3 regions of the Clostridium intestinale genome follow, and region 1 is predicted to be linked to each of the others. Evidence: a T-box and tRNA genes for the amino acid it is inferred to sense, from the RefSeq annotation. Region 1 holds a T-box; the other regions hold tRNA genes.
What was found. A T-box is a leader RNA that pairs with one kind of tRNA and senses whether it is charged. The one in region 1 lies ahead of argS (arginine--tRNA ligase), so its partner is inferred to be a tRNA-Arg.

Region 2: it encodes a tRNA-Arg, which carries the amino acid that the T-box ahead of argS (arginine--tRNA ligase) is inferred to sense. The anticodon was not compared.
Region 3: it encodes a tRNA-Arg, which carries the amino acid that the T-box ahead of argS (arginine--tRNA ligase) is inferred to sense. The anticodon was not compared.

The regions. Positions count from the first base shown of each region.
Region 1 covers NZ_CP121166.1:821,151-831,816, reverse strand. The annotation lists gene feoB (ferrous iron transport protein B) at 1-1,216, shown strand, start outside; gene P8F83_RS04210 (FeoB-associated Cys-rich membrane protein) at 1,213-1,365, shown strand; gene P8F83_RS04205 (ribonuclease H-like domain-containing protein) at 1,398-2,189, opposite strand; gene argS (arginine--tRNA ligase) at 2,193-3,884, opposite strand; T-box leader at 3,933-4,140, opposite strand; gene P8F83_RS04195 (Ppx/GppA phosphatase family protein) at 4,283-5,797, shown strand; gene P8F83_RS04190 (DUF3892 domain-containing protein) at 5,906-6,139, opposite strand; gene trmB (tRNA (guanosine(46)-N7)-methyltransferase TrmB) at 6,626-7,267, opposite strand; gene P8F83_RS04180 (site-2 protease family protein) at 7,276-7,911, opposite strand; gene P8F83_RS04175 (dipeptidyl-peptidase IV) at 7,987-9,006, opposite strand; gene P8F83_RS04170 (phosphodiester glycosidase family protein) at 9,022-10,047, opposite strand; gene P8F83_RS04165 (LCP family protein) at 10,239-10,666, opposite strand, start outside.
Region 2 covers NZ_CP121166.1:3,687,736-3,698,401, reverse strand. The annotation lists gene P8F83_RS18910 (zinc ribbon domain-containing protein) at 1-42, opposite strand, end outside; gene P8F83_RS18905 (helix-turn-helix domain-containing protein) at 236-565, shown strand; gene P8F83_RS18900 (hypothetical protein) at 585-761, opposite strand; gene P8F83_RS18895 (hypothetical protein) at 905-1,222, opposite strand; gene P8F83_RS18890 (HNH endonuclease) at 1,307-2,599, opposite strand; gene P8F83_RS18885 (DNA cytosine methyltransferase) at 2,778-4,013, opposite strand; gene P8F83_RS18880 (DNA cytosine methyltransferase) at 4,018-5,133, opposite strand; gene P8F83_RS18875 (JAB domain-containing protein) at 5,455-5,979, opposite strand; tRNA gene P8F83_RS18870 (tRNA-Arg) at 6,213-6,289, opposite strand; gene P8F83_RS18865 (sensor histidine kinase) at 6,353-7,216, opposite strand; gene P8F83_RS18860 (DegV family protein) at 7,434-8,309, shown strand; gene P8F83_RS18855 (AAA family ATPase) at 8,348-10,666, opposite strand, start outside.
Region 3 covers NZ_CP121166.1:3,727,934-3,738,599, reverse strand. The annotation lists gene P8F83_RS19070 (LytR/AlgR family response regulator transcription factor) at 1-342, opposite strand, end outside; gene P8F83_RS19065 (hypothetical protein) at 509-946, shown strand; gene P8F83_RS19060 (ABC transporter permease) at 1,022-2,206, opposite strand; gene P8F83_RS19055 (ABC transporter ATP-binding protein) at 2,169-2,891, opposite strand; gene P8F83_RS19050 (efflux RND transporter periplasmic adaptor subunit) at 2,881-3,999, opposite strand; gene P8F83_RS19045 (sensor histidine kinase) at 4,148-5,443, opposite strand; tRNA gene P8F83_RS19040 (tRNA-Arg) at 6,135-6,209, opposite strand; gene P8F83_RS19035 (exosporium glycoprotein BclB-related protein) at 6,393-7,523, shown strand; gene P8F83_RS19030 (bifunctional glycosyltransferase family 2 protein/class I SAM-dependent methyltransferase) at 7,782-9,149, opposite strand; gene P8F83_RS19025 (tetratricopeptide repeat-containing glycosyltransferase family 2 protein) at 9,350-10,429, shown strand; gene P8F83_RS19020 (pyridoxamine kinase) at 10,475-10,666, opposite strand, start outside.

The sequences.
Region 1 (10,666 bases):
AAAAAGTGAAACTTCAAAAAACTCAAGCAATGATTTTATAGATAAATTATTATTAAATCCTATTTTAGCTTATCCTATTTTTATACTTATTATGATGTTTATATTTAAGTTTACATTTTCTTGGGTTGGAATTCCTTTATCAGATTGGCTTGATGAACAAGTACTTAATGGTTTTATACTTCCCTCTGTAGAGACACTTCTATCTACATCAACAGATTGGTTTAGAAGTCTTATAATAGATGGAATAATTGCTGGGGTAGGTGGAATAGTTGTATTATTACCTGTAATTTTAGCTTTGTTTTTCTGTATCTCTATATTAGAAGACTCTGGTTACATGGCAAGAGTTGCTTTTATAATGGATAAGTTAATGAGAAAGATGGGTTTGTCAGGTAAAGCATTTATTCCTATGATGGTAGGCTTTGGATGTACTGTTCCGGCTATTATGTCTGCTCGAACTTTAGAAAGTGAAAAGGATAGAAAACTAACAGCTTTATTAGTTCCTTTTATGAGTTGTAATGCTAGGCTACCGGTATATTTAGTATTTGCAAGCATATTTTTTAAAGGTAGAGAGGCTTTAGTTGTAGGATCATTATATTTTCTTGGTATATTAGTTGCATTTTTATTGGGTATATTCTTCAAAAACTCTATATTCAAAAAAGATGAGGAACCATTTATAATTGAACTTCCTGAATATAAATTACCTGAACCTAAAAATGTATTCAAACATACTTGGGATAAAGGAAAAGGATTCTTAAAAAAAGCTGGTACAATTATATTTGCTATGAGTGTCATCATATGGTTTTTATCAAATTTTAATTTTTCTGGACTAGTAACAGATATAAATTCAAGTTTCCTAGCTTATATAGGTAATTTTATTGCACCTATATTTTCTCCTCTAGGATTTGGAAACTGGCAAGCTGCCGTATCTCTTCTCACTGGTATACTTGCAAAAGAAACTGTTATTTCAACAATGGGCATAATATATGGAGGTAATCTAGATTTAATTTTACCTAATTACTTTAATTTTTTATCCGCTTTATCCTTTATGGTATTTGTACTACTTTATGTTCCTTGTGTTTCTACAATAGGGGCACTAAAAAAGGAGTACGGTACTAAATTCACTCTATTATCAGTGATAAATCAGCTATTTATTGCATGGATAGTTTCATATTTTATTTATAGCTGTGGAATATTAATAAGGTGGTTTTTATTATGATAGAAATACTTATAACAATTGTCTTAGTTATTCTTTCTGGATATATAATTTATAGAAATATCAAAAAATCATCAAAAGGTGAATGTAATTGTAGTGATTGTGATACTCACTGCCCAAAATATGATGATAAGATAAAGATAAAAAAATAAAACTCTTTTTTAGGAGTTTTATTTTTTTATCATCAATAACTATTATTAATGATATCCTCTATTTCTTTTTTGCTTATATCTTTGTTATATAGTTTAAAGAGTATTCTTCCACCAGCTTTTTTAGATATATTGCTGCTTATAGATTCTTCCAAGAATATATTATTATTTAAACATAATCTCAATATTTCTTTTCTTTTAATCTCATCTATTACATCTTCTCTTATTATATTTTTAGCCTTAACTTCATTGATTAAATTGAATATATATGGAAGAGATCTTACATCATTAAAGTTGTACCTTATAATCTTATTCAAAAACTTTTCATTTGATGTTTCTAAATACCTTTTATATAAGTGCATACACTCTACAGCTGTAGTTTCTTCATCTCTATCTATGTTTAATGTTTTTTCAATATCCTTTAATGATAAAGACTCTATACTTAATCCATTTTTATATGGTCTTATTTCCCTATATAAATCACGATGAGATATATTTTTCGGAAAATCTATTCCATATATTAAAGCTCTTTTTCTTAAAAACGGTTCATCAAAGGCCTTTCCGTTATAACTGCATAACCCTTTATTTTCTATAATATTTATAAACTTTTCTATTAATGCTTTTTCATCTTTAATGTTATTGCAAACAAATGTTTTCCCTACTAAGTAACCTTCAACAATGGTACAAAAAGAAAGGGCAAAAACCCAATCTTTTTTTACATTAAACCCTGTGGCTTCAATATCAAAAAATACTAAATTATCAAGAGTGTAATTTCTAACTATATTTTCATCTAAATCACAAAGTAATTTAGAATCCCTTATTATCATTTTTTACATCTTTTCTACTACTTCAATACCAAGAAGATTTAAAGCATTTTTAATAACTTGGCATGTAGCTTTTACTAAATTTATTCTAGCATTTTTTAATTTTTCGTCTTCTAGGTTTGCTACAGTATGGGCATTATAGAATTTGTTAAAAGCTTTTGCAACATCAACAACATATCTTGTTACTATAGAAGGTTCTAATTTATCAAGTGCATTTAATATATTTTTATTAAATACTTCTAAAGTTTTAATTAATTCAAATTCTTCTTTTGAATCTAAACCAGAATAACTAGCTTCTCCACTAGTTTCTCCAACTTTTCTTAATATACTGTTAGCTCTTGCATAAGAATATTGAACATATGGTCCTGTTTCTCCTTCAAAAGATAACATCTCTTTCCAGTCAAATAATATATCTTTTTCTCTTGAGTTTTTAAGATAAGTAAATACTATTGATCCTATACCTATCTTTTTAGCAACCTCTTCTTTATTTTCAAGGGTTGAATTTTTTTCATTTATTACTTCTAATGCTCTATCTTTTGCTTCTTTTAAAAGGTCTTCTAATAATACTACTTCACCTTTTCTTGTAGAAAGCTTTCTGTCTGCAAATTTAACTAATCCAAATCCTACGTGAACGCAATCTTTAGCCCATTCATGTCCTGCAAGTTCTAATACCTTAAATACTTGTTTGAAGTGTAGAGCTTGAGGTGTACCAACTACATATATACTTTTATCAAAATCATAAGTTTTCTTTCTATACATAGCAGCTGCTAAATCTCTTGTAGCATATATAGTAGCTCCATCTGATTTTAATATTATACATGGAGGCATGTTGTAATCTTCAAGCATAACAACCTTAGCTCCATTACTTTCAGTTAATAATTTTTTCTCCTCAAGTTCTTTTATAACTACATCCATTTTATCATTATAGAAGCCTTCTCCTGCAAGAGAATCAAATTTAACTCCTAATTCATCATATACATTATTAAATTCTTTTAAAGAAAGTTTAGTGAATCTTTCCCAAAGCTCAGTAGCTTCTTTATCACCATCTTCAAGCTTCTTAAACCACATTCTTCCTTCATCATCTAAGCTAGGATCTTTTTCAGCCTCATCATGGAATTTAACATATATTCTTAAAAGCTCATTTATAGGTTCCCTTTCTAAAGCTTCCTCATCAATCCATCTCTTATATGCAGAGATAAGTTTACCAAACTGTGTTCCCCAGTCTCCTAAGTGGTTTATTCCTACTGCTTTGTAACCTTGATAATTAAACATCTTATATAAAGAGTTTCCTATAACTGTAGTAAATAAGTGACCTACATGGAAAGGTTTTGCTATATTAGGTGATGAAAATTCAACACATACAGGTTTTCCTTCCCCTAATTCTGAAGCTCCATAATTATCTCCTAATGTTAGGATGTTTTCTATTGTGTTTTTATTAAACATTCCTTTATCTACAAAGAAGTTTAAATATGGTCCTAAGTTTTCAACTTTCTCAAAACCTTCACTATTGAATTTTTCTTTAAGTTCTGTAGCTATAGCGTTAGGTGCTTTTCTTAAAACCTTTGCTAGCTGAAAACATGGAAAAGCATAATCTCCCATTTCACCTCTTGGTGGAATTTCGATAGCCTTTTCTATCTCTTCCTTATCTAAATCTATTAATGAACTAATTCTTTCAGCTATTAGACTTTTGTAATTCATTTAGTTTCCTCCTCTATTTTTATAAAATAAAAAACGCCTCTTTAATAATAAAGAGACGAAATATCCGCGGTACCACTCTTGTTGCATAAATGCCACTCAATTCTTTAACGCTGAAATGCGATTTATTTTACTTACCCTAAGCTTTCAAATAATGTCTCAAAGGCTCTCTTCATTTAATCTCACTCCTACAGGCTCTCACCAAACTCCTGCTCGCTTTAGGTTTTAATTAAACTACTCTTCTTATCATAGACTGTACTCTTTATTTAGTTACGATAATTATTATACATTTTAAGGCTTTTGATTGTCAATATTAATATAATGTACATTATTACTTTAATGCATTTATTAAAATATTTTGATATAATAATTTAGAATAATTTTTAAATTAGAGGTGTACTATGAAACGTGTTGGTGTAATTGATATTTGCTCAAATTATATTAGAGTTATACTATCAGAAATTGAGGACAGTGGTTATTTTAGAGTAATAGACGAATTAAGTGAACCTGTTAAGTTAGCACTTGATCTTATAGATAATAATTTTATAACAGAGGAAAAAGTAAATATAACTATTAATACCTTGCGTGCTTTTAAGTCATTATGTGTTACATCTGGCGCTACTAAAATAATTGTAGTTGCCACAGAAGCTTTAAGAGATGCAGATAATGGAGAGTATATAATAGAAAAGATTTCAAGTGAATTAAATCTTGATGTAAAAGTTCTTACATTAAAGGATGAAATTTATTATAATTACATGGGAGTAAAAAACTCTATTTATACAACTAATTCTTTACTTATAGATATTAGTGGTACATGTACACATCTAGCATGGGTAAAAAATGGACAAATTATAGAATCCTCAACCTTACCAATAGGTAGTTTAAATATATCTTATGGCTTTAATTTAAGAGATCGAATTATACATAGTGATTTTGAAAATGCTAAGAGTTCTATCATGGATTGCATAACCTCTATACCGTGGCTTAAAAAAGGTAATTTTGATAACATAATCGGCGTTGGTGGAGCCTTTAGAAATGTTGGGAAAATTGATCGTATTAGAAAGAGATATCCATTATTAATAACTCATAATTACGAGCTTACAAATACGGATTTATGTGAAATTTTAAATCTACTTAAAAGTAAAGATTTAAATCAAAGAATTAAAGTTGATGGAGTATCTAAAGATAGAGTTGATATAATAGTTGGAACTACTTTAATCATGAAAGTTCTTACTTATTTTTTAGATATTACTCAACTAAAAATCTGTGGAAGAGGAATGCGTGAAGGATTACTTTTTGATTATATAATTAAAAATTTAGGGCCAATAGATGATATAGTTGATTATTCAATACGAGGTATAATGGAAAGCTTAAATGTTAATAAAGACCATGCTGAACATGTTTATACAATCTTAAAAACTCTTTATGAACAATTAAGGCCATTACATCATCTTGGAAATGAGTATGACAACGTAATTAAGACTGCCTCACTTCTACACGACAGCGGAATTAGTATTAAATACTATAATCATCACATTCATTCTTTTTATGTCATACTTAACTCTTATATGAATGGGCTGACCCATAAAGAATTATTACTTAGTGCATGCACTGCTGCTTTTCATAGAAATAATTCTTATACAGTTCCTTTAGCTCAATATAGTTCAATAATAAATAGATTAGATGTAGATATCGTTGAGAAAATAGGAATATTATTAAGAATTTCTGAGAGTTTAGATAGAAGCCTTGAAGGTGCTGTCAAATACTTAGATATAAAAATTACTGACGAAGTTGTAAATATTAATGTTTATTCCTCAATCCCTCTAGAGCTTGAGATACGTGATGCTTTAAGAGCAAGATGCAAATTCAAAGTAATATATCACAGAGAACTAGAAATCCAAAATATTGTTGTTTAATTTACTTTAATCGTAAAACTACTTGCTAAACAAACAAAAGAACTTTTGCACTTTGTACAAAAGTTCTTTTTTCTTCCATATAGTAAAAAAACAAATACTTTCTTAAAGCTATTTAAACTTAGGTAGTTCACTTAAATTATTACTTTCATCATCATCTGGTCTGCTTCTTAAATATTCTTCACCATTTTTTGATTCTAGAACCTGTACCCCATCAATTTTTCCATCTCTAGCTAATCCTACAGCCTCTTCTTTTGTTATTATTTTTCCACTAGAAAGCTCATAAGCCTCTATTTCTCCACTACTACCACTTTTAATTGCTGTGATTTTATCCTTTTCCATCATAAACACTTCCTTTACTTTATTACATTATTACTATCTTTTCTTATTACGAAGAAATTATACACCCTTATCCTGTAGAGACTTCCTCTCAAGTCTCATCAAATCATCTCCCCCCTTATTGATTTAGAAGCCGTTTATCAGGCTTCATTAAATTCATTTTATCCTAAATTCATCAAATAATGATTAGACTGACGCTTAGAACCGCGTCCACCGAATAGAAGTGCACCTTATTGCTGTAGAGGCTTCTTTCCAAGCCTCATTAGATTCATTAGATTCATTAGATTATTATTATGTTTAATAATAATCTAAGTACTTAAATAGAAAAGTACCCAATTTTTCTAATACTATTTTATTAAGAGGTTATGAGTGTGGTTAAAAAGGAAATTTTAGCAGAAAAATAGATATCGTATATAATAAAAAACAAGAGGAAGAAAATAATAAATCTATAAAAAAGAGCTGTGCACTAAATATTAGTGCTACAGCCCTCTTCTATTCTTTCTTAAGTCGCCCAATAAGAAACATAATATTCATTCCCATACTAGTCCACTTAGATTCATATTCAGTTACTATGTTTTCTTTAAAATCAGATTTGTGTAAATCGTAGGTTAAGTATTCTATCTCAAAACCAGCTTCCTTAAAGTATTCTTGAGACTCATCAAATAGTTCTTTATCATCCGTTTTAAACCAAATCTCAGAATCTTTCTTTAAAAACTTCTTATATTCGTCAAGAAATTTTGTATGTGTAAGTCTTCTTTTTTTATGTCTATCTTTTGGCCAAGGATTGCAGAAGTTTATAAAAATCCTCGATACCTCATCCTCACTAAATATTTCATTAATAAAGCTAATGTTAAGTGGAACTATTCTTATATTTTCTACTTCAGCTTCATTAGCCTTATTTAAAACATAAATTAAAACCTCATCCTTAAGATCAACTGCTATATAATTAATGTCTGGATTATTTTTAGCTTTAGTTACTGCAAAATCTCCTCTTCCACAGCCTAATTCTAAAAATATTTCATTATTATTTTTAAAATCCTCTTTCCAAATCCCTTTTAATTCTCTTGGGTTAGTAATTACCTTTGAATCTTTCTCAAGCTCTGGTCTAACCCACCATTTTTTCCTTAGTCTCATGATTCCTCCTATAAAAATACAATAAACTCTATTAGTTTATTTAATAAGCCAAATATATAATTACTTGGTACAGCCAAAATTCTCCAAGCCAAAAATACAACTCCAATAAATATTAGTTGTTGGTATTTATAAAGATTATATCCTATCTTCCCAAAAACCTTAGGAAATAAATCTTCCAAAATACTAAATCCATCAAAACCTGGAACTGGTAATAGATTAAATAAAAATAAAATCACGTTAATACTAACTACGTTTACTAGTATCATTCCTATAATTGATATCATAGTTCCATAAGTATTGTAAGTAAATTTGTAATAGAAACCTGAAATTATTGAAAAAACTATTGCTGTAAAAAGGTTAGCTAAAGGTCCAGCTATTGATACCTTTAAATCATCCATATAGTAGTTTTTAAAAGCACCTCTATTAACCCTAATAGGTTTTGCCCATCCAAATCCAGCTATTAGGATTAATATAAATCCAATAGGGTCTATATGTACAAGTGGATTTAGAGTTAGCCTTCCTTGAAATCTAGCCGTTTTATCTCCTAATTTATCTGCAACTATTCCATGAGCATATTCATGAAAAGTAAAAGCTACTAATATAGCTGGAATAGTTAAAATCTTAATTAAAATATCTTCCCTCATCTTGACCTCCTTTATAATATTCACATTATAACATAAATTTAGTAATCTTCAATAAAATAGACAGGTAAATCCTGTCTATTTATTAAACTCTGTTTTTATTAATTTTCCTTGAGATACAGATGCTACACCCGTATCATACATAAATAAAAATTTTCCCTTGTAGCTTGTCTCTTTAGAAGTGGTTAAATTACTCACTACACCATTTAAGTTATCATTAACTAATATTTCGCTTTTTCTATTAACATGAATATCCTTTTTATCAGTAGGCTCCTTTAATGTCATGCTTTTCCATTTATTAGTATCTTCCTTTAATAGCCCATAAGTTATTTTAGATATCTTATCTCCACTTATTGAACCAACATAAACAATATCTTCGCTATCTATATTTAACAACGTAACTTTATCGTTAAAGGCTAGCTTCTTTTTAGGAGCCGTAGAATATATACTTCCACTTATACTATCTTCATAAACCAAACTATCTTCATGAGGAATAACATCCATATTACTTACTGCCGAACTCATAAGATTAGGTTGTGTAATCTTATGATTAATATCTATTCTATAAATAGAGCTTTTAACTCCTTTTTCATTTACTTTTATGTAAGTAACATTAGTCAATATTGCTGCCTTTATCTTATCAACCTTTGCACTTTCTGCAACGTTATCAAGCTCTTCCATTTTACCCTTTTCTTTTTTATTAGCATCGTAATAATATATTGTAAGATTACTTTTAGAGCTTGATTGTTTTTTCTTTTCTACTAAAAGCATTCTATTTCTATCAGATAGCCATTCGTAATTAGATACCTCAGAATCAGATTCATTTTCTATCTTTAAAGCTTCCCCTGTTTTAGTACTTATTAAATTTACTTGTCCATTTTCAAGATAAGATATAAACTTCCCATCAAAACTTACTCTTAGATCTTTACCCTCAGGTAAAGTTATTTCAATATCTTTATTTTTAGGTTCTTCCTCAACTTTTACAGCCTTAAAGGTTGTAGTATTAACAAAAATCTTTTTATCTAAATAAAGCAGTCCTAAGGATTGGATTGTTAAAGAAATAGCTATCCAAATAGCTATTCGTTTTAATAGCTTCATTAATTTCTCCCCTTCTTATTTAACTATAAACGCTGTTGGAATACTTCTTTCTCCCAAACTATCTGAAGGCGTATTAATAACTTCACCCTCATAATACATAGTGGTTGATTTCCCTCCATCAAGATTTGCTGCGTTTATAGCTCCATATTCTATCATTAAATCTTGAGCTTCTCTCAAAGTTGCCCCTACACTTCCAAACAATTGTCTTCCATCAATTACTAAAAGCATTATAGAACCATCACTTCTTTGCCCAATTACTGTTCTAGGAGCTATTCCCCATCCACCATCACCACTTCTAATAGTAGGTTTTCCATTTACCACTAATGTAGGACCAAATGTTACTGCCTCTTTAGCTCCTAATTCATTTAGTTCATTTATTGAATATTTTCCTATAATAAGTCTACCATCCTTATTTATAGCTATCATATCAATTTTTTGATTTTCATCTGCGCCTTTAAAAACTATGTTACCTTCATTAAGTATTACACCTTCTGGTTGTCCACCTGTGCCTGTCCACTTAGCGGTAGAATTTCCATCAGTAAATCCTCCCGCGTTAATGCCTGCTATTGCATCATTATTTTCTATAATCTGGGATAGAGTTTGTCCCTCTCTACCTAACTTAGAGCTATATCCAACTTTTACTCTTGTTGGATCTTTAACTATTAGAAGGTACCCCTTAAACTTATCTCCACCATCTATATTATATCTTTCTATTGTTTCATCATGGGTCTTAGGTATTTTTACTTCTTTTGATTCTACATCTTGAGATATTTCTTCGTAATTATTATTTTCTGCTAAAATTTTATTTATTTTCTCTTCACTTAAAAACCAAGTAGCTAAAAACTGACTTTTGTAAGATGTCATAGCTGCACCTACAAAACCTTTTCTTACGTTTTCAAAAGGTCCATAATATAAATAAAATGGTCCAACTATAGCAGTAAATACAATTTCAAATAAAATAAAAGCAAATACTCTTTTTAAAGATATTTTTTTCCTTCTTTTCTTCTTCCTAGCTTTTGCTTTCGATTTATTTTTGTTCATGTATTCAAATCCTTTCTTTCAATTAATTAAGCAAGTAAATGAGTTTACCTGCTTAATTATATAATTTATGTATTACTATTTCAATAAATTTAAAATTAATTAATAATATTTTAATGGAAAATATAGTTATAAAAACCTATAAACCTTTAAAATTCTTCCATTTCACCCATTATCTCAGGATTTACTTACTATTAATTACTTAAATTAGCTTTTTCTTCTTCATCCTCATTAATCTGTGTTTTTTGTCTATCATCAGGTAACGATACCTTTTCTTGCTGTTCTTTAACTTTATCAAACTGAACTTGTTGATTTTTGTATTGACACATAGCATTTTTAAAACTTAAATTATTATAGTTTGAAGAATCCCACTTTTTATCATTAAAAATAAAATCTTTCATAGCATTACCATTTTGTTCTTTATCTATAAGTAGCACCCAACCTTTATCTAAAAACTCGCCACCTTCACTTAATTCATTAATAGGTATTTGAAGCTGATCGTATGTAGGAGGATTAAATTTATAAAATGTATATCCATAATCAAAAAGTTTGGCTGGTTCAATATTAGTTTTTACACAACTTAACAGAGCATTTGCTACTGACGTATACTTTAAGGGAGATA
Region 2 (10,666 bases), 1.8 Mb from region 1:
AATCTCCTTGCCACATGTTTTGCATAATACTAGTTTACTCATTATAAAATCCCCCTTTAATAATTGGTTTCTAAATATTAATCTTTGATAAAAGAATTACTACAAATTTATAGTAATTCTTCAAATATACAGATAGTATAACAAAAATAATACTATCAGTAAATGTATATAACTCATATAGCATGTTAATTTTCTTATCTTTTCCTTTTAAAGTAAGAGATAAGGAGTGATTTTAATGGATTACAAAGCTTTAGGGAAAAGAATTAGAGAAGAAAGGTTAAAACTCAATTTAACTCAAGAACAATTATCTGAAAGTATAGATATTTCAAATTCATATATGGGACAAATAGAAAGAGGAGAACGTAGTCTCACAATCGATAAACTAATTAGGCTCTCTAAAAGGCTAGGGGTTACTATAGATTATTTATTACAGGAATACGTAAATGTAAATAACGATACATTTTTAAATCAAGTTACTCAACTTATGGATGGTAGAAATTTAAAAGAAAAGCAAATGGCTTTAGATGTTTTAAAGATAATGTTTTCTCATGTTGATGAACTATAGTAATTAATAACTTATTAGTCTATTTTCTTAACTGTCTAATAAATTTTATATCATTAATCAATTTGTTAATAGAATTTATAATAAATTCATCTAGTGATAATGACATTTCCATAGCAATAATATTAAACTCTGATATTAAATCAGGGTCTTTTATTTTTATATTTAAGATTACTTTTGAATTAAATTTATCACTCATATTTTTATGATCCTTTCTATGTTCCAATTTCTCTAGAGAGATTACCTATCGACTAGGTATCGCACATTTATATAATATATAATCAAATTTATATAAAAATTCGATATAAAGAATAGTTATTTTAGCTCTATTATTTTATTCGTTTATATAATAAACCCTTTATAAAAATTTGCTGAAGGATTATTTTCACCAATTAGCTTATGTAGCTTTTTAATTGTTATTTTATAAATATCTTGTTCCTTTGCGTAATTAATTACCTCATCATATGTTAATTCAAATATATTATCTACAATTTTATAATAAAAATCATCATTAATTATACTAAAAAAGTACTTTACAGCATCCTCATACGTCATTCTAGGAATTCCATCTAAATCACGATTCTTATCTGTATAGCAACCATTTCTATCATTCCATTGTAGAAAATTTATTATTAGATTTCTTTTATTATACTTATTCATAATTTTACATCTCCTATTTTATACTAAATAAATAGCTCATATCAAATCAATTGATATGAGCTATTTATTAATATTTATATATATCTAATTTCTCAAAAACTCTCCAAATATTTTTGTTCTGTGATATTCTAGAGCATCCTTACTTGGATGATACCTTTCATCTTTAGGTAAAAATATTTTTGTACCATTTAATCCTCTTAATATTTCATTTTCTGCCATTAAAGGATGTACTTCTACCTCGTAAGAATCATTTATTGTAAACATTCCTTTGTCAAATGCCCAATGCAAATTCATATCTAATGCAATTCCATTAGTTGGATTATCACTTCCACCATATGACTTTCCTATAATATGACAGGCTTGTATATTAGAAACTCCATTATATGAAATATTTAGTCCAGTTATAGAACATTTATTTTCATAAGCACTTACTATCAATTTTCTAAACTTCATATTTCTTTTAATCTGTTTAATTTTTCTTAATACAACTTCGACATTCTCTTGAACATCTTGAGACATCATCTTTTCAAGGCTTCTTTTACTTAATTCAAAGTTATCAATTTCATCATAATGCATCACTTTATCTTCTTCACTATTATCTTGCTCTATATCATCTATTTGTAATACTTCATTAATTAAAAATCCATTTAGTATGAATTCAGATATTGGAATCATAGTCGCAAAGGCTCTTCCATTCTTATATTTTATAATAAGTTGTAATAACTTTTCATGCTCTTCGCTGTTTTGACTAAACCTATATAAATGATAAAATTCACCATTATCATCTAAATCTTTCATCATAATTATAATATCTTCTGGAGATAATAATACTCTGCCATTGATAAAATTATTATTATATAGTCTAAATTCATCTCGCCCAGTTTCATCACCTTGAGTTATTTTGCTGTTATGATAAGTAAATTCAATTAATCTTGTCTCTCTTTCTGGTTCTATAGAAACTCTTATTGTTTGCTTATCATTTTCTATAATCTCTGAAAGCTCTGGAAATATCTCCAAACAATTTTTCGGCACAAGTATAAAAGATCCTGCTCTTCCAGAAATACCATTCCTAAACCCTAATTCATTACTTTTTACTTGTTTTACAAAAGCTCTATTTTTAAAAACTTCACTAAATTGATTGACTATTTCTGTTTCTAGGCTTGATTTTGCTCTTTTATATATCGTAAATGGGATATTATCCTTATTGTCATTTAAGAGTTTAAGAAGCTTAGATGGTGTTGCTAAAATTTCAACTAATGCTTTTGATAATTGATTAGTATTCATCAATTCATCATCTATTGCTTTTTCAGTTTTTGATAATAAATTGGCTAAATGATTTTTAGTTAAACCATATTTTTTATATATTTCCTCTAACATAAAACCTCTCCTCTGGAGTATTGCAATACTTTTTATAATTATCACCGGTATAAACCCATTATAACAGCAATTAAATTGATATGCAATACTTTTTTCTGGAGAGATATGTCATTTTTTTATTTTTTCTATAATTAACTCCTTATATAACAGCAATGAAAATTCTTAAAGAGCACAACCTTTATATTAAGTCATGCTCTTTAAATAGATGAAAAATACACTCCGCTAATCTTTTTGAGAATTCCGGAGGAACAGCATTCCCTATCATCTCATAATCAGATGACATACTTCCTGAGAATTCAAAATCATCGTCAAAACTTTGTAGTCTAGCAGCTTCACGAACTGTTATTGTCCTAGCTTGTTGTGGGTCAGGATGTATATGCCTTAATCCATCCTTTTTCAAATGTGCAGGGATTGTGTTACTTCTATCATTCCATCTTAACACATTATATTTATGTATATTAGATTCTTTCCCTGTCTTTTCTGTATATAACTTTTTTATTGCTTCAGTTGAATTATACTTATTTGTTCCACTTTCTATATCTAAAGCTAATTCCCTAAAAATTTCAATATCTCTATTATTATGATATCTAGGATAATGATCCCTATATTCAGTTTGCTCTGGAAAATGTGAGTATTTTGTTCTTCCTATTTTTACTTCTACATCTCTAGGTAATAGTTTAGGTAAATCACCTATTACATCATATACAGTTTTTATCTTTTTCGTTTTATATTTATGCAACTTATTATTATAAAAATCTTCTAATATTTCATTGCAATTTTCTCCAAATATGTCCTTGTTTAGTCCTATTAATATTACTCTTTTTCTTTTTTGTGCAACACCAAATTCACTTAAATCTAATAATGCATTTCTTCTTATATCATCAGTAATACAATATCCTACTTCTGAAAATGATTGCTTTATCCTAGATATAATATTTATTCCACCGGGATTAGCTGATAATATTCCTTCTACATTTTCAAATACAATTACTTTCGGTCTAAATCTCCGAACAACTTCAATATAGCTTTCAAAAAGATAATTTCTATAGTCATAATGCATTCCATTTTCATCTTGAATTCTTCCTGCCATAGAATAAGCTTGGCAAGGCGGTCCCCCAACTATCAAATCAACCTTTTTATCTTTAATTAAATTTGATAATCCTACTCCATCACCATATTCATGATCATTATTCCACCCATTTATTAATTCATCTGTTCTCTGAATATCAAATCTAAGGACTCTTTTTTCAGTATCATTATATTTGTACTTATTTTTTAGCCTATTTTTCAATACTTCATATGGCTTTACATTCCATTCAACACATGCAAGTGTAGTATACCTATTAGTTTTTTCAAATCCATCAACTAATCCACCACAACCTGCAAATAACTCAATAGTATTTAGTTTATTCATTTTTCTAATCACCCATTTTAAGATATTCTTTAAGCTTTTTTGCAATATTGTATGATAGCAAAGGCGGCACAGCATTTCCTACTTGTTTATTTTGTTGAGTTTTTGTTCCTAAAAATATAAAATCATCTGGGAATGATTGTAATCTTGCATTTTCTCTTATAGTTGGTACTCTATTATATTTATAGTGAAAGTGATTTCTGTGCCCAGTATCTATTGTTCTTGATGGTTTGTTTGCTGAATATCTAGTCCATGCCTCATTAAACTTTCTGCTTCCTCCAATTCCTTCAGGCAAGTCTTTATAATTTCCTCCATCAGGTACTAACGCTATAGTTTTTTTGACCATATCAGTATGCTTTGTTGCAACATGATTATATAATTTAGAACTGTTCTTTCTCATTACTTGTTGATACTTACTCTTAGGTTTAGAAATATATATATCCTCCTCTAAACCTAATTCATCTTCTCTATCTTGTAAATCACTTAGAGCATCCTCACAAGTGATATAATTTATAGGCACATGTGTTGGTGAAGGAAAACTAAATTTAGCTCCTACCCTATTAGCTATATCCTCTCTTATTCCTACAAAAAACATTCTTTTTCTTACTTGAGGCACACCATAATCAGCTGCTACTAAAGGCTTTGGTGTGACACTTACTCTATACCCCATATCTTCAAATGTATTTACTATTTGTTCCTTTACTAAGCCTCCATATAATGTTGCAATTCCTGGAACATTTTCAATTAAAAAAGCTTTTGGTCTTAATTTATCTACGCTTTTTACTACGGCTAGATATAAAGTATTTCTTGTGTCATTAATATCTCTTGAACCTGTCAAAGAAAATCCTTGACATGGAGGCCCTCCTATTATTAAATCTACATTTTCTTCCCCAGTTATTTCCACATACTTGTTTCTTATTTCAAGTATTGTCTCATCCCTAAATAAATCTGCATTTAGTGCAAATGAATTTTTATGATTATATCTATAAGTTTTCAATGCAGCTTCCTCATGATCTACACCAATAACTACATCAAATCCTGCATCTAAAAAACCATGGGATAATCCACCACAACCACAAAATAAATCAATAACTTTTAATTTTTTGTTATCTTCTGTAATCATATGTTCCTCCTATCAAAATCTATCAATTTAACTACTATATATTAATATACACAAAAAACGTATTTTTTTCAAACGTACGTTCTTTTTTACCTATATTTTTAATCTCACCTATACTAATATAATGGTGTTTTACATAGAGTAATTTATTTCTAATAACTCTGTATATATTCAATATAGAGTTTTACTCTATTATAAAAGTTATATTTTCTATTATACCATCTGTTAATAGACATTAATATCTTCATAATTGTCTAATTATTATATTTGACCATTATAACCCATCATAAACTAAAATAAATTAATTATTCCATATATATTCATCTAAATAACTCCACTTTCTCGGATGCTATGAAAATTACCATTTTTCCCTATTATTATATGATCTAAAACTTCTATACCCAATATCTTTCCTGCTTCTTTTAGCCTATTAGTAACATTTATATCTTCTTTTGATGGAGTAGTATCCCCTGATGGGTGATTATGAAATACTATTATGCTAGCTGCATTACTTAATATTGCTGTTTTAAATACTTCCCTTGGATGTACTATAGATGAGTTTATAGAACCTATACTTACTACCGCTATAGAAGTAGGTTGATTCTTCACATCTATGCTACATACTAATAGTTGCTCTCTATCTGCATCATCAAGAAATCTTCTTGCTATTCCAACCGCATCATTAGGCTGATTTATTCTTCTGATTCCGTATAGCATACTAGATTCCCTTATCATCTTTATAGACACAATATCAATTCTTTTTCTATGTTTAGCAGATTTTTTATCGCCTATATTTATTTCATATTTTCCTCCATCAATTTTCCCTGAACAATATAATTGTTTTGACATTATAAAAACTCCTTTCATTTAAATAAAATAAAAAGAGTAGTTGTTCTAGTTTAGAGAACAACTACTCTTTTAAAATACTTTATTACATTCTATTATTTTGATATAATTTACTATATGATTAAATGTAGCCACGATTTTCAATATTTATAGCCTTAAAATTAACCTATGTCTACAAAATGTCTACAATTTATAATTTAAAATAAACAAAAGCCTTGCTATTGCAAGGCTTTTGTTGGTGCGGCGGAGAAGATTCGAACTCCCGGCCCTTTGGTCCGTAGCCAAATGCTCTATCCAGCTGAGCTACCACCGCAGATATAAAACACGTCAAGACTTATATTAACATAATCATTTTTAAAAAGTCAATAGTTACCTGTTAGTAAATATCAGAAAACTCTATTTCTAAAACTTCCACCTTATTGTTTGATGATATTTTCTTTCTGGTTTGACATTCTTGACAATATTCTCTTGGAAATTTTACGACAAATTCACAGCCATCTTTATGATTTATTATATCTATAGATCCTTTATGTGTTTTAACTAGATTATTAACTAAGTTAAGACCTATTCCACTACCTTCATATTCAGAAGTTAATAGCTTATTAACCTTATGGAACCTATTAAATACTAATTGTTTTTCTTGTTCAGGAATTCCTGGCCCTTGATCCCTTACTGATATACAAACACTATTTTTATCTATGTCTAATGTTATAAGTATCTCAGAGGATTTAGGCGAAAACTTTATTGCATTTGATAATAAATTCATAACTATTCTATCTATTACTTCTGGATCTACCCCTATAATACATTCTTCCTCATTAGTATCAAATATTAATGATATATTTTTATCTTTTGCATACTTGTCCACTGAAGTTACTATGTTTTCAAGAAAACTTACTATATCTAGGTTTTCTTTATTGCATATGAAGTAATTATTTTCTAATTTTGTTACGTCAATTAGATTGTTTATAAGTTTTAACATCTTATAACAACTTTTTTTAATTGAGTTAGAATACTCATTCCACTTATTTTCATTATTATTTGTATAATATTCTTTATTTTTTAATAATTGCATTATACTTAATACCACATTTAGATGAGTTCTCAAATCATGAGAAATATTAAGTATAAATTCTTCTTTTAAATAATCTTTTTGTCTTAAGTCACTAATTTTAGCCTCATAATCATTTAAAATACTTTCAAATGCATTAAAATCGCTATATTTTAATTTCTCCTCCATTTTCAAAACCTCATCTTCACAAATCTTATATACCATATATATTATAATTTTAATTTACTTTTCCTCGCGTGTCTACTATATTATACCATTCATGCTTTTATTTGTAAATTTTTAACAAATAAAATTAATAACTTATTTTATTATAGTTATTAATTGAATATTTCCACCCATTATATTAAAATCAATATAATAATAATTTCTTAAGGAGATAAATTTTATGAAGGATTATGTTATCTTAACTGATTCGGGTTGTGATTTACCTAAAGATTTAGTTAAAGATTTAGACGTAAATTATATTGGTCTAGTATGCTTATTTAAAGGTTCAGAATATATCGAAGATTGTGGTCAATCTCTTTCCTATAAAGACTTCTATAAAGGTATTAGAGAGGGAGAACAACCTACTACCGGTCAAGTAAACTCTTATAGGTTTGTTCAAGAGTTTGAAAAACATGTAGAGGCTAATAAGGCAATAGTTTATATTTCATTTTCATCCGCTCTAAGTGGCACCTATAGTAGTTCTTTAGTAGCTAGAAATGAAGTATTAGAAAAATATCCTGATGCTGATATAACAGTTTTTGATAGTAAAGCTGCCTCTGGTGGTCACGGTCTTTTAGTTTACCTTGCAGCTAAAAAAAGGCAAGAAGGAGCTACAAAAGAAGAATTAGTTACATGGCTTGAAGAAAATTATTTAAAGCTCAATAGTTACTTTTTTGTTGAAGACTTAAATCATTTAAGAAGAGGTGGTAGAATTTCTTCTACTTCTGCTATAGTTGGCGGATTGCTTAACATAAAACCTGTTCTTCATGTAAATGAAGAAGGAAAACTAATAAACATCGCTAAAGCAAAAGGAAGAAAAAAGGCAATAAAATATCTTCTAGATAGTCTGGAGAGAAAGATAGTTAATTCAGAAAACCAAACAATCATTATTACTCATGCAGATTGTTTAGAGGATGCTGAAGGACTTGCTACATCTTTAAAAGAAGCTATTAAAGTAAAAGAAGTTATCATAAATTATATAGGATGTGCAATAGGCAGCCATACTGGTGCAGATGCTATGACTGTATTTTTCTTAGGTAATGATAGAAATCCATAAAATTTTAAGGGGCTAGTTAAAGCCCCTTTTTTAATAAATCATAGATTAAATCTTATATGACTTCCTTCTTTTGCAGGAGTTACTTCTAACCTTGCATCTATTCTTTCTTTTAACTCAGACACGTGAGATATTATGCCTACTAGCCTTCCCCCTTGCTGAAGGTCAATTAAGCAGTTTATTGCATTATCTAAAGATTCTTGGTCTAGGCTTCCAAATCCTTCATCTATAAACATGGTATCAACTTTTATTCCACCAGTATAGCTTTGGACAACATCTGCTAATCCTAATGCTAAAGCTAAGGAAGCTTTAAAACTTTCTCCACCAGATAAAGTTTTTACATGTCTCGCTTTACCTGTATAATTATCAAATACCTCTAATTCTAAACCTGACTGTTTACTTCCCTTTACTCTGTTTTCTTTTCTTTTGAGCATAAACCTTCTACTAGTCATTTTCATAAGTCTTATATTTGCAGCATTTATTATTTCATTAAAATAAGCTGCCAGAACATATCTTTCAAAGCTAATTTTCTCACTGTTATCACCTTTAGCTAATCTTGATAAGTCACCTATTATACTGTATTCTTTTTCTCCTTTAGCTATACTAGCCGTTAATTTTACAATTTTATTTAACTGTTTTTTATTATTATCCACCCTTGAGAATATTCTGCTATTTTCTTCATTTATGGCTTCTTCTTTATTTTTCAATAACTTTATTTTTTCATTTATGATTTCTATATCTATTTCATTCAAGCCCTGTGTTTCTTTTTCTATTTCTAACAATCTGTCTTTTAAGGATTTCAAGTTTTCATTATATTTTTTTATTTCTTTATCTAAAATATCTATTTGAACCTTAGTTCTCTTTAAATTAATGTATTCATTGTAATCCATAAAGCCATGTTTCTTTAAAGAATCATTAAACTTATCTTTACTTTCCTCTAATTCCTTAATTATTTCTTTTAAATTATTCTCTTTACCTTTTAAATTTTCCTCACTTGATGCTTTTATAGAACTTAAGTTACTAAAATTGTTTATTGCATCTTTATAGGCTTTTTCTAAGGTTTCAAGAGAAAGTGTATACTTTTCTATCTCAGCCTTTAGCAAATTAAGTTCTCTCTTATCTTCAGGTATCTCTAGTTCAATATTTAATAAAAGTTCTTTTTCAGATTTAACAACACCATATATTTCAGTAAAATCTTTTTCTAAACTTTCTCTTTGTTTTTCTTTTTCATTAGACTTAGTAATTATCTCTTCCCTTTGCTTCTGAACTCTATCTTTTATAATTATAATGGTATTAAGTTCTTCTATTTCCTTCTCTAAACCCTTTTGTAAATTCCTTATTTCTATACCTTTGGATTTTATTACATTTAACTTCTCTTCAATTTTAAGATCTTCTAAATTTTCTTTTATTATATGTGATGTATTTTCATAGCTATCCATATAAGAGGTTTTTAACTCCTCTAAAGATGCTTTTATAGCTGCTATATCATTTCCCTTGGCTGTAAGTTCTTGCTCTGACTTATTAAGTATAAGTTTCTTATCATCCACCTGCTCTGCTGTAGGTGTTTCTTTAAGCTTTAATGCTTTTTTAGGATGTTCCATCGACCCACATACAGGGCAAGGTTTATTCGCTTCTAAAGCTTCCGCTAAGATACCTGCCTGCCCTTTTATAAACAAATCATAAGCTTCCATGTAAACTTTATTACATTCCTCATGATTTTTTCTTAATACATCTAATTCTATTAAAGCTTTTTTATATTCTAATTTTTTGTTATAATACTTACTGCACTTATTATGAAGCTCAAGCAATAGTTTTATATCCTTCGATATAAAATCTAGTTCTTGTTCTTTTTTTACTTTTAATAGTTCTTTCCTCTGAATATCATTAATAGTACTATCTATTTTTTCAAGTTCAGCTTTTAGATTTATTATTTCTATTTTAACATTACTTCTTTTTGCTTCTATATCTTTACTTCTGCTTATTATTTCTCTTAAATTAGATTTCTTCTTCTCATAATTAATGACCTTTGGCTCAAAGCTTTTAAGATTTCCTATTATTTCTGTTATTTTTTTTCTTAAATCCTCATTTTTATTTTCTTGCTCTAAAACCTTCTTTGCTTCTTCTAATTTTCTAGAATTTATCTCGAATGCATTTCTACTCTCTATTAATTCTTTTTCTCTATTAATCTTGGTTTGATTTTTTTGTATTAACTGCTCTTCAATAGGCATTAATTCTAAGGCTTTTCTTCCTAAATCAAGTTCTTTCACCTTATATTTAATCTCACTATCTTTTAACAATTCTCTTTCTAAGTGCTCTTTAAGTTCTATTTTATATTTTAACTTTTTATTTATATCTAAAGC
Region 3 (10,666 bases), 1.8 Mb from region 1:
ATAGTCTTCCTTTACTATATAATCCATTGCTTCAACCTTATATTTGAAGGTCAAGTAACTCATTTCTCCATGGGTCGTTACGAAAACAATAAAACCACGTGGATCGTATTTTCTTATTTCAGCAGCTAGTTCTATTCCATTTATATCAGACTTTAAATCCACATCTAAAAAATATATACCAATCTCATCATTGTTACGTACATGATTTATTAATTCTTTAGGATTACCTGTCTCTAATGCTACTTCCATATTATAATTACTGAATTCTATACAATCTTCTACTATATTTAAAAATCTTTTTCTTTGAATATCGCTATCTTCGCATATAAATATCTTAAGCATCACAATCCTCCTAACTGATTTTAAAGCATGCACCATAAATTATAGCATAATTTTGGTAAAATATTAACGATTATTACAGTTTTTCCAACGTTTATTACACTTTTAACTATTTTCAATTAGGCTTTGATATAATATTTTCATGATTATTTATGAGGGGGATTTATTTATGGAAGATTATAAAAGGTATACTTTAGGTGCAGGAATATTAACTGTATCTATAATTCAACTAGTTCTTTATGGATTTACTCTTTTAGGATTAGTAGTTAATTTATTTATGAAGGATCAAATTGCAGACTTTCTTAGTACTCAACCTGGAGGAGCGCAAGCTTTAGAATCTATAACTACAAGTCAACTAACCATACAACTAGTTATCTATTCATTATTGTTTATAGCACTAATTGTTATTTTATTTAAAAAGTCTTTAGGAGTATATACTTACTTTACTTGTATAGCAGTAAATTATATATACGCAATAATAATGGGAGGATTCAGACCACTATCAGTTGTGTCTTTAATACTACCAGCACTTATGGCTTTCTTTATATATAAGAAAAAACATCTTTATTTTGGGGATAAAGATGGAAATCTAAACACATATAATTAATATAGCCTCTAAATTTACAACCATATATAATAAGGGCAATTACTTAACTACGCCAAGTAATTGCCCTTATATTTTTTACATATATATTGCTTTAATAGGATCTAGTTTCGAAGCATTGTAGGCTGGTATTATACCAAATATTATTCCAACTATAACTGATGTTAAAGTTGCCCCTATAAAACTACTTACAGTTAATACTGGGGTAAATGGTAAAAATGCTCCTACTATCCTTGATACTATATATCCAAAGCCTATTCCTATAATCCCACCTGTTCCTGTTACTATTATTGCTTCAAATAGGAATTGTAGCATAATACTCTTAGGTTTAGCCCCTATAGCTCGTCTTATTCCTATTTCTCGCTTTCTTTCTGTTACTGATACATACATTATATTCATTACGCCTATTCCACCTACGAATAATGAAATTCCAGTAACTAAGGCTATAAATGTTGTTAATCCATCTATAATTTTCTCAAAAGCTTTTGTTATAGCTTGAGGATCTTGTACCTCATAAGTTCCTTGTATGTTTGGGTGGCTACTCTTTAATTCTTTCTTTATATCTTCAAGAACTGACTCTTTATCTTCATTAGGTTTAATATAAATGTCTATTGCATTAATAGCACTCTCTGATGTCATAGACTTTTTGGCTTCTTCTGATATGTAGCTTGACCCTCCATCTAATGAGAGCATCCCAGCTTCAGCTAATGTTCCTATAACTTCATAGTTATATCCTCCTATTGTTATAGCTTTTCCCAAAGCATTTTCTGGAGAACCAAAAAGCTCCTTAGTAACATTTTTATCTAGTACTATTAATTTCTTATCTTCTTCACCATCTCTAAAGTTTCTTCCATGCTCTATATTTAACTTTTTATCTTTATATGAATTTAGCATGATAAAATTTCTTTTATCAAAATAACTTGCTTCACTAGTTATAAAATTTAATCCTGCTAGAATACCTTGAGCGGCCTCTACTTGCTGCACTCCTTGTATCCTTTGAATATTATATATATCATCTTTATTAAATGGTTCTATTAAACTTGTATCGGCTCCAATATTTTCTGCTTGAAAATACATATTTACTTTATTTGCACTTGTATCTTCTGCTGACGATAGAACCTCAGCTTTAAGCCCATTTCCTATGGAAAGTATAGTTACTACTGAACTTATTCCTATTATTATCCCTATCATGGTTAGAAATGCCCTTAGTTTATGCGATCTTAAACTATAGAGCGCTGTTTTGATTAAGCTTATTATCGACATATCCTATCCCCTTTGTTATAACCCCATCTTTTATATTTATTACTTTATTTGCATATTTAACTAAATCCTCATCATGAGTAACCATTATTATGGTTTTATTCTCTTCATTAAGCTTTTTAAGTATGTTCATTATCTCAGTGCTTGTATTACTGTCTAAGGCTCCTGTAGGTTCATCTGCAAATATTACATAGGGGTTATTTATTAGAGCTCTAGCAATTGCTATACGCTGCTGCTGACCTCCTGATAATTCTGTAGGTATCTGATTTTTTTTATTTAATAATCCAACCATGTCTAGATATTTTTCTATACTTTTATCTCTTTCCTTATGGGGTATATTTCCCTTATAAAGTAGTGGTAATTCAACATTTTGCCCTATAGTTAACGATTCTATAAGGTGGAACTGTTGAAATATAAAACCCAAATATTCATTTCTAAATTCTGATTTTTCATTTTCATTTAAGTTAGTTACATCTTTCCCATTGAATATATAATTACCACTATCAAAGCTATCTAGAAAACCAAGCAGATTTAGAAGGGTTGTCTTACCACTACCTGACTTACCCATAATCATTAAAAAATCTCCCTGTTCTATATCTAAATTTATAGATTTTAGTGCATGTAATCTATCGCCTTTTAATTTATAGTATTTATCTATATTCTTAAGCTCTATAACCTTACTCAACAGATATCCCTTCTTTCATTTCATCATTAGGATTCTCTGCTATTTCATCACCTTCTGATAAACCACTTGTAACTCTTGCTTTTTCTCCATCTTCGCTATAAGTTATAACTTGTTTAACTAATTTTTTATCTAAAACCTTGAAAACATAAGACTCTTCACCCTCTTTTAAGATTGAAGTTTTAGGTATTTCTACCCCTTTATCATCTAACTTTATGGTAGCTTGTACATGGAATCCATTAGTTAAATTTTCTTGTGAATCCAGTGTTATTATTACTTCATAGTTAGAAATATTTGCACCAGCAGTTGCTGCAGTTGCATTAGCAATGGCTATATTATTAGTTACTGGTCTGTTTCCTACTGTAGTAACTTTTCCTGTTATTTTTTTGTTTGTAGGAAGGATTATTATCTCTGCCAGTTGATTTTCTTTTAATTTAGGTTGATCCTTTTCATTAACAGTTCCTTTAATATAAAAATTAACTGATTCTATAGTTATATATGGACTCGTCATATTGTTAGACTCGCCATGTAGTATAACTCTTCCGTCTATAGGTGCATTTATACCTGCATATTCTTTATTTTTAAGTGAAGCTAATTGCTCCTCGTAAGCACTTATTTGACTGTCTATGCTTGCTGTAGATACAAGGCTACTATTTATATTTGATGTATTAGTAGCTTTATCTTCTGTTGGATTTTGACTTGCTAATAAAGCTTGATTTTTAATAGCCTCTTCTTGAGCCTTTTTTTGTGCCAAAAGCTCTTCCCTTTGTGATTTACTTGCCTTTAATTGAGAGTTAATTTGATTAATTTGTTCAGTTACCTGCTCATTTTTATAAGTAAGTAGGTTGTCTCCTTTTTTAATTACTTGTCCATCTTTGACTGAAACCTTATCTACTTTTCCTTTTGTTGCATCTAGATATATATCTTCAGTACCCTCTGGACCAATGATACCATTAACAAATACCTTTTCTCCTGATGATATTGTATAGGTGCTTATTTTACTACTTTTGGGCGTTTGCATATTTTTCTTTAATAAATAAAATCCTATACTGGTTGCCAAAATTATAACTGCTATAGCTATTAATATTATGTGGTTTTTTTTCAGTTTCTTCATTAATATCCCCCTTGTCTTATTATATGTATATTATTTTAATGTAACATATTTGTAAAATTTTGTGTTGATTATGCAGTAAACGTGCTTATTTTTGTAATAAACGTCACTTTTTAAAAAAATCTCTGAAAAATAATTCAGAGATTTTATCTTAAGTATTAGTTATTTGTAGCTCTTGTATAAAGTAATTATCTATCATTTTTGTCTCTAAAAATACATTATCATAATCATCTATTATCTTTTTTAAATTGTTTAGTCCAATACCTCTCCCTGATCCCTTTGTAGAATAATTAGGTTTAAATATTTTATTAAGAGAAATATTTTTTTCCTTATAGCTATTGGATATTACAATAATTATTGCTTTTTCTGTTTTAATAAATGCGAGCTTTAACTTAAATTCTAAACTTTCTTTAGATGCTTCAATTGCATTATCTAATAAAATTCCTAATATCCTACTTAAATCTATAATATTCATTTTTATATCATCTATATTTTCAACTACCTCTACATGAACATCTAATCCTAATTCCTGCGCTCTTATAAGCTTAGAAGAAACTATTCCTTTTATCTCGGGTATATCGATATTTTTTATTGCTCCAATTTTAAAATCCTTTTTTTGCATACTTTTACTTACAGGAATTATATTTTCATAAAAATGTCTTTCTAAACCGTCCATATCTCTATTATCTATATATCCAATCATTGATGATATTATGTTTATATAATCATGTCTAAATACTCTCATATCAGAATAAAGCTTTTCCAAACTCTCAGTATATTGTTTTAGATTCTCAAATTCCTTTTGTTTATTTCTAAATTCTAACTCCTTAGTTAAGCTTCTAATTAATACAAAAAGAATTACTCCCAGCAAAATAAAGTATGTTAAAAATAAAATTCCATTAGCTCTTAATACATCTTCATTAAAACCAGCCTTGCTACCTAGATAAATGTTTGTATAAAAAATAATTAATGTTAATAGTAAGCTTAAAACTATAAGTACTCCATACTTTCCTTTTAGATTAATATTAGTTAACTTGATTTTTTTATTTAATAAGTAGCCTATACCCTTACTTATCACTATGCATATAAAAAACTCTAGTAAGGCAACTCCTATGTTAAAATTTCCTCTAGTTACATTTATACCAAATAAGGATATATAGGTATTACTCACTATATAATCTGCAACCACTCCTATAAGCACTGCCCCTATTGGAATTATTATGCTTATCATAAGATTCTTATCATATTTATATAAAATAACTCCTGTTATTATTATCATTGGAATTATGGCTAAAAACTCTTCTATTTGAGCTACAGGTACTGCAATAAGCTCAGCAGCTAATATCATTATAAAAAGATCTTTAAGACTTAATTTGTAACTAACTAGATTTATTATTGACACATATATTAATAATACAGTTATTAAAATTTGTATGTATACGGGCATATATTCTATATTCTCCTCCATCTCTTACTTTATTCCATTATAAACCATTAGCATTCCTATCACAACTTATTTTTAACCATTAAATAGGTTATTTAATATCTTTTTAAGTGATTTGTCAATCTTTTTCTTATGTTATCTCATTTTCTCTTAGTTTTTGTAAGTAATTCGTGGAATAGCTTATATGGTAATAATACAGATAAAAAAATCGCTAAGGCGACTATGAGCTGTCGATTTTTTTTGCGCATCTGCCTTTCCAAACGAATGTGAGGAAAAACTGGCAGGCGCTCAATTTTCTTGTTTTTTATTCTTTAGGAGCTTCATGTAGCCTTCTTATATTCATATCTAATTTAAGTTATCCACAACTTTGAAATAATATAATTTCCTAAAGAATAAAAAAACCATAGGATAACGTTCAGTAAAACTGATACATTTCCTATGGCCCCTTTTCTACACATTTATTTTATAAGTGTGTATCTTAATTCTATTGTACACTAAAATAGTGTGAATATTCACTATTTTTTTGTTAAAATTCTATTTAATTTGTGTTTAATAATTATTTTCTCAATTTTTCTGTATATAATTTACTTATTTGGATTTAATGTTCGAGTTCTATTGTTATGATTTAATAGTTTAACAATCTTAATATAAATAAGCCGACTAAACTTTGAGTTTAAGTCGGCTTATTTGTTCTTGGTATCCCCAGTAGGAATCGAACCTACATTTGTCCCTTAGGAGGGGACTGTTCTATCCATTGAACTATGAGGACATAAATTACTATTAAATTCTAATACATTGTTTTCCTTATGTCAACTTTCACTATATTTATATATTAGCAATAATTAAAAAATTTCTATGTTTATTATAAAATGTGGCAAATCTCACCAAATTCCATAATCTATATATAGGAGATATTTTATTTCTAATTATATATTAGGAGGTACTTTTAAATATGGTATATAGATTAAATAATGGTTGTTGCAATAATGCTTGCTGCACACTTGTTTTTAGAGGTGCCACTAGTGCTACTGGCGCTACTGGTGCTACAGGACCTACTGGTCCTACTGGTCCTGGTATTGGGGTCACTGGTGCTACCGGTGTAACTGGCGCTACTGGTGCCACAGGACCTACTGGTAATCCTGGTATTACTGGCGCTACTGGCGCTACTGGTGTTACTGGCGTAACTGGTGCTACCGGCGCTACTGGTCCTACTGGTGATCCTGGTATTACTGGCGCTACTGGTGTTACTGGCGTAACTGGAGCTACTGGCGCTACCGGCGATACTGGTGCTACTGGAGATACTGGCGCTACTGGTGCTACTGGCGTAACTGGTGCTACTGGAGATACCGGTGCTACTGGTGCCGCTGGTCTTGCTGGTGTTACTGGCGCTACTGGTGCTACCGGCGCTACTGGTGTTACTGGAGATACTGGTGCTACTGGCGCTACTGGAGATACTGGCGTTACTGGTGCTACTGGCGCTACTGGTGTTACTGGAGATACTGGTGCTACTGGTGTTACTGGCGTTACCGGTGCTACTGGCGCTACTGGTGTTACTGGTGTTACTGGTGCTACTGCTGCAGGTGCTATAATCCCATTTGCTTCTGGTACACCTGCTGCACTTACTACTATAGCAGGTGGTTTGGTTGGTACTACTAGTATTATTGGATTTGGTTCAAATGAAACAGGTATAAGCATACTTGGTGGTACTATAGATCTAACTGGTATTAATAATTTTGCATTCTCAGCTCCTCGTGATGGAACAATTACTTCAATAGCAGCATACTTCAGTACAGCAGCTGCCTTAACTCTTGTAGGAACTACTATAACAATTACAGCTCAATTATTTAGTTCACCTACACCTGACGATACCTTTACTGCTGTTCCAGGTGCAACTGTAACTTTAGCACCAGCATTAACTGGTATAGTAGCTATAGGAGCCGTAAGTAACGGAATTACAACTGGTTTAGCTATTCCTGTAACAGCTCAGACTCGTCTTCTATTAGTATTCTCTGCAACTGCTGCTGGAGTAACACTAATAAATACAGTACTTGGATATGCAAGTGCAGGTTTAACTATCAACTAGTTATTCTATAGTTTATAATAACTATAAGAATCTAAAATAATTTAACCATGCATCCTTTTAGAAACCTATTTCTAAAAGGATGTTTTTTTATTCTATACTTATCTAAAAAAATAGACACCTTATTACTGTAGCATACCACGTAGTGGTTGCATTAAATTCATTTACTGTAAACTATACTTATCTAAAAAATAAAAAAATAGATAATATATACGTATTTTATACATGTATATTATCTATTAATTAAAAATATTCCTATTTTTAGTTTATTCTTTGAGCTTTAACAAGATATTGATATGCATCTAATTGCCATTTTAAGCTATCATCAATTAATTCAGATATTTTGTTAATAAATTCATCGTCTTGAGGAGTTCTTCCTATAAATACCTTTAGATAAAATCTATCAACATAGCCCGTATTAATAAACATTTTTTTAATTTCATTAAAAGTAAAAAATCTTAAATGTGTTCTATCTAGTAATCCAGCATCCTCATAAGTCCAGTTTCCATTTAAAAGTCCTCTTATAACACTATAATGCATAACATTTGGTATACTAGCTACTACAAAGCCATCCTTTTTTAGAAACTTCTTTAAGTCTAATAATACTTTAGAAGGATCATGTAAATGTTCTAGTACATCTCCAAATATAATATAATCAAAAAATTCCTCTTCACATTCTATTTTATCAGTTTCTATATTATATCCTAGCAGTTTAACATTTTTCCCAGCAATTTTAGCTGCATTTAAATTGTACTCTACCCCATATATATTGGCATTTTTATAAAGGTCTTTTATTCTTATTAATGTAGCTCCACAAGCACATCCAACCTCTAATACATTTATCGCCTTATCTTTTGGTGAATCTATAAGTCCTATAATGTCATTTCTAACTCCACATGAATATCCTACATCAAAACCCCACTTAGCTTTAAATTTAATACCATTAGTAGCCATTAAATGATTAAAAGCTAGTAAATCTGCACTAAAACTTAGGCTTCCATAGTGATGAATAAAGGTATCTTTACATAAAATCAATTTGTATCCTGCCTCAGTAATTCTAAAGCAATAGTCATCATCTTCATAATTCCCTGGTGAAAATCTTTCATCTAGGAGCCCTATCTTATCTACAACTTCTTTTTTTACAAGTAAACAAAATCCTATTAATATAAGTCTATGCTCCCAATTTTCACTGTTTGATTTATTATACTCTTCAGCAAACACTTTCATTTCTTCTAGATTATTATAATTTACAGCTATATTTTGAAAATTAGAACAGTTATTAGTTACTGGCCCAACTGCCCCTACACTTTCATCACTGTATAAAGCAGTAGTTAAATTCTCAAGCCAATTTTTTGTAACTACAGTATCATTATTAAGAAGTAATATATTATCTCCTGTGGCTATCTCTATCCCTTGATTACATCCTTTAGGAAATCCCTTATTATCTTCATTTAATATTGATATTATGTCCTCTTGCTCTTCTAACCACTTAGGTGTTTCGTCAGTTGAATTATTGTCTATAACGATTAATTCATATGAATCTTTTTCTGTAAATTCTCTAATACTTTCTATACATTGTTTTGTATATTCAAGTTTATTATAAGTTAATATGATTATACTAGTTTTCATTTTTTCCTCCAAAAATTTTACTTACTATATAAATTATTATTATATCTACTTACCTGTTCATGAAATTTATATTTTATATATATAAATTGTATTTTCTTAGCCTTTCATATTATTTTGGAGGAATTTACAGTGTACATTTATAGAGTAAATTCATAATATACTTTGAAAGTATTTTTATAAATTACAAAAGAGGTGCACTTATGAATGAAAAAATATCTATAAGTTTATGTATGATAGTAAAAGATGAGGCTGATGTTATTGCAAGATGTCTAAACTCCGTTCGAGATGCTTTAGATGAAATTATAATCGTTGATACTGGTTCTACAGATAACACTAAAAGTATTGTAGAAGAGCTTGGTGCTAAGGTTTATGATTTTGAATGGATTGATGATTTTGCAAAGGCTAGAAACTTTTCTTTTAGTAAGGCCACTAAAGATTATATTATGTGGTTAGATGCTGACGATATTTTATTGGAGGAAGACGTAAATAAACTTATAAATTTAAAAAGTAATTTTGACACTACTATAGATTCAGTAACTATGAACTATATTTTAGGTCAAGATGAATATGGCAATGCTACAAGCCAACTTAGGAGAAATAGACTTGTAAAAAGGAGCAACAACTTCGAGTGGATAGGGCCAGTTCACGAGTATCTATCTGTGTATGGTAATATCCATAGTGCTGATATTAACGTATATCACAAGAAACTTAAATCTAGCGGCAATAGAAACTTAAGAATTTTTGAGGCAAGAGCTTCAAGAGGAGAAGAATTTTCTCCAAGAGATACATTTTATTTTGCTAATGAGCTTTATTATAACAATCGAACTGATGAGGCTATAACTTATTATGAAAAATTTATAAATTCAAAACAAGGATGGGTTGAAGATAATAAAACAGCTTGCTCAAATATAGCTGAATGTTATGCTAAAAAGAAAGACATGGATAGCTTTATGTATTATTGCTTAAAAACATTCCAGTATGATATACCTAGAGCTGATTTTTGTTGTAAAATAGCTTATTATTTCTTTAGTAGCAATCAATTAGATCAAGCTATATTCTGGTATGACTTAGCTACAAAACTACCTGAAAACAAAGGTTCCCTTGCTTTAGTTCAAGCTAGCTATTCTACCTGGATTCCTCATATTCAATTATGTGTTTGTTATTCTAGACAAGGTAAATTTGTAGAAGCAAACCTTCATAATGAACTTGCTGCAAAATACATTCCGAATAACCAAAGTGTAATTCATAATAGAGAATACCTTGCTACACAATTAAAATAAATAAATAGAAGCCTTCTAAAAATCATACTAGAGGGCTTCTATTTATTATAGTTCTTTAGAATCTATTAAATAATAATCATCTAAAATAAGTTCTTTTAAAAACATTTCTAATGGTAATCCTTCACGTATATCTTCTACATGATGTTTACCTTCTTCTATAAGCTTATATATAAAGCTACAGGCTCTACTCACACTTTTATCAAAACTTTCCCCTTTTAGTATGTACGAAAGCATTAT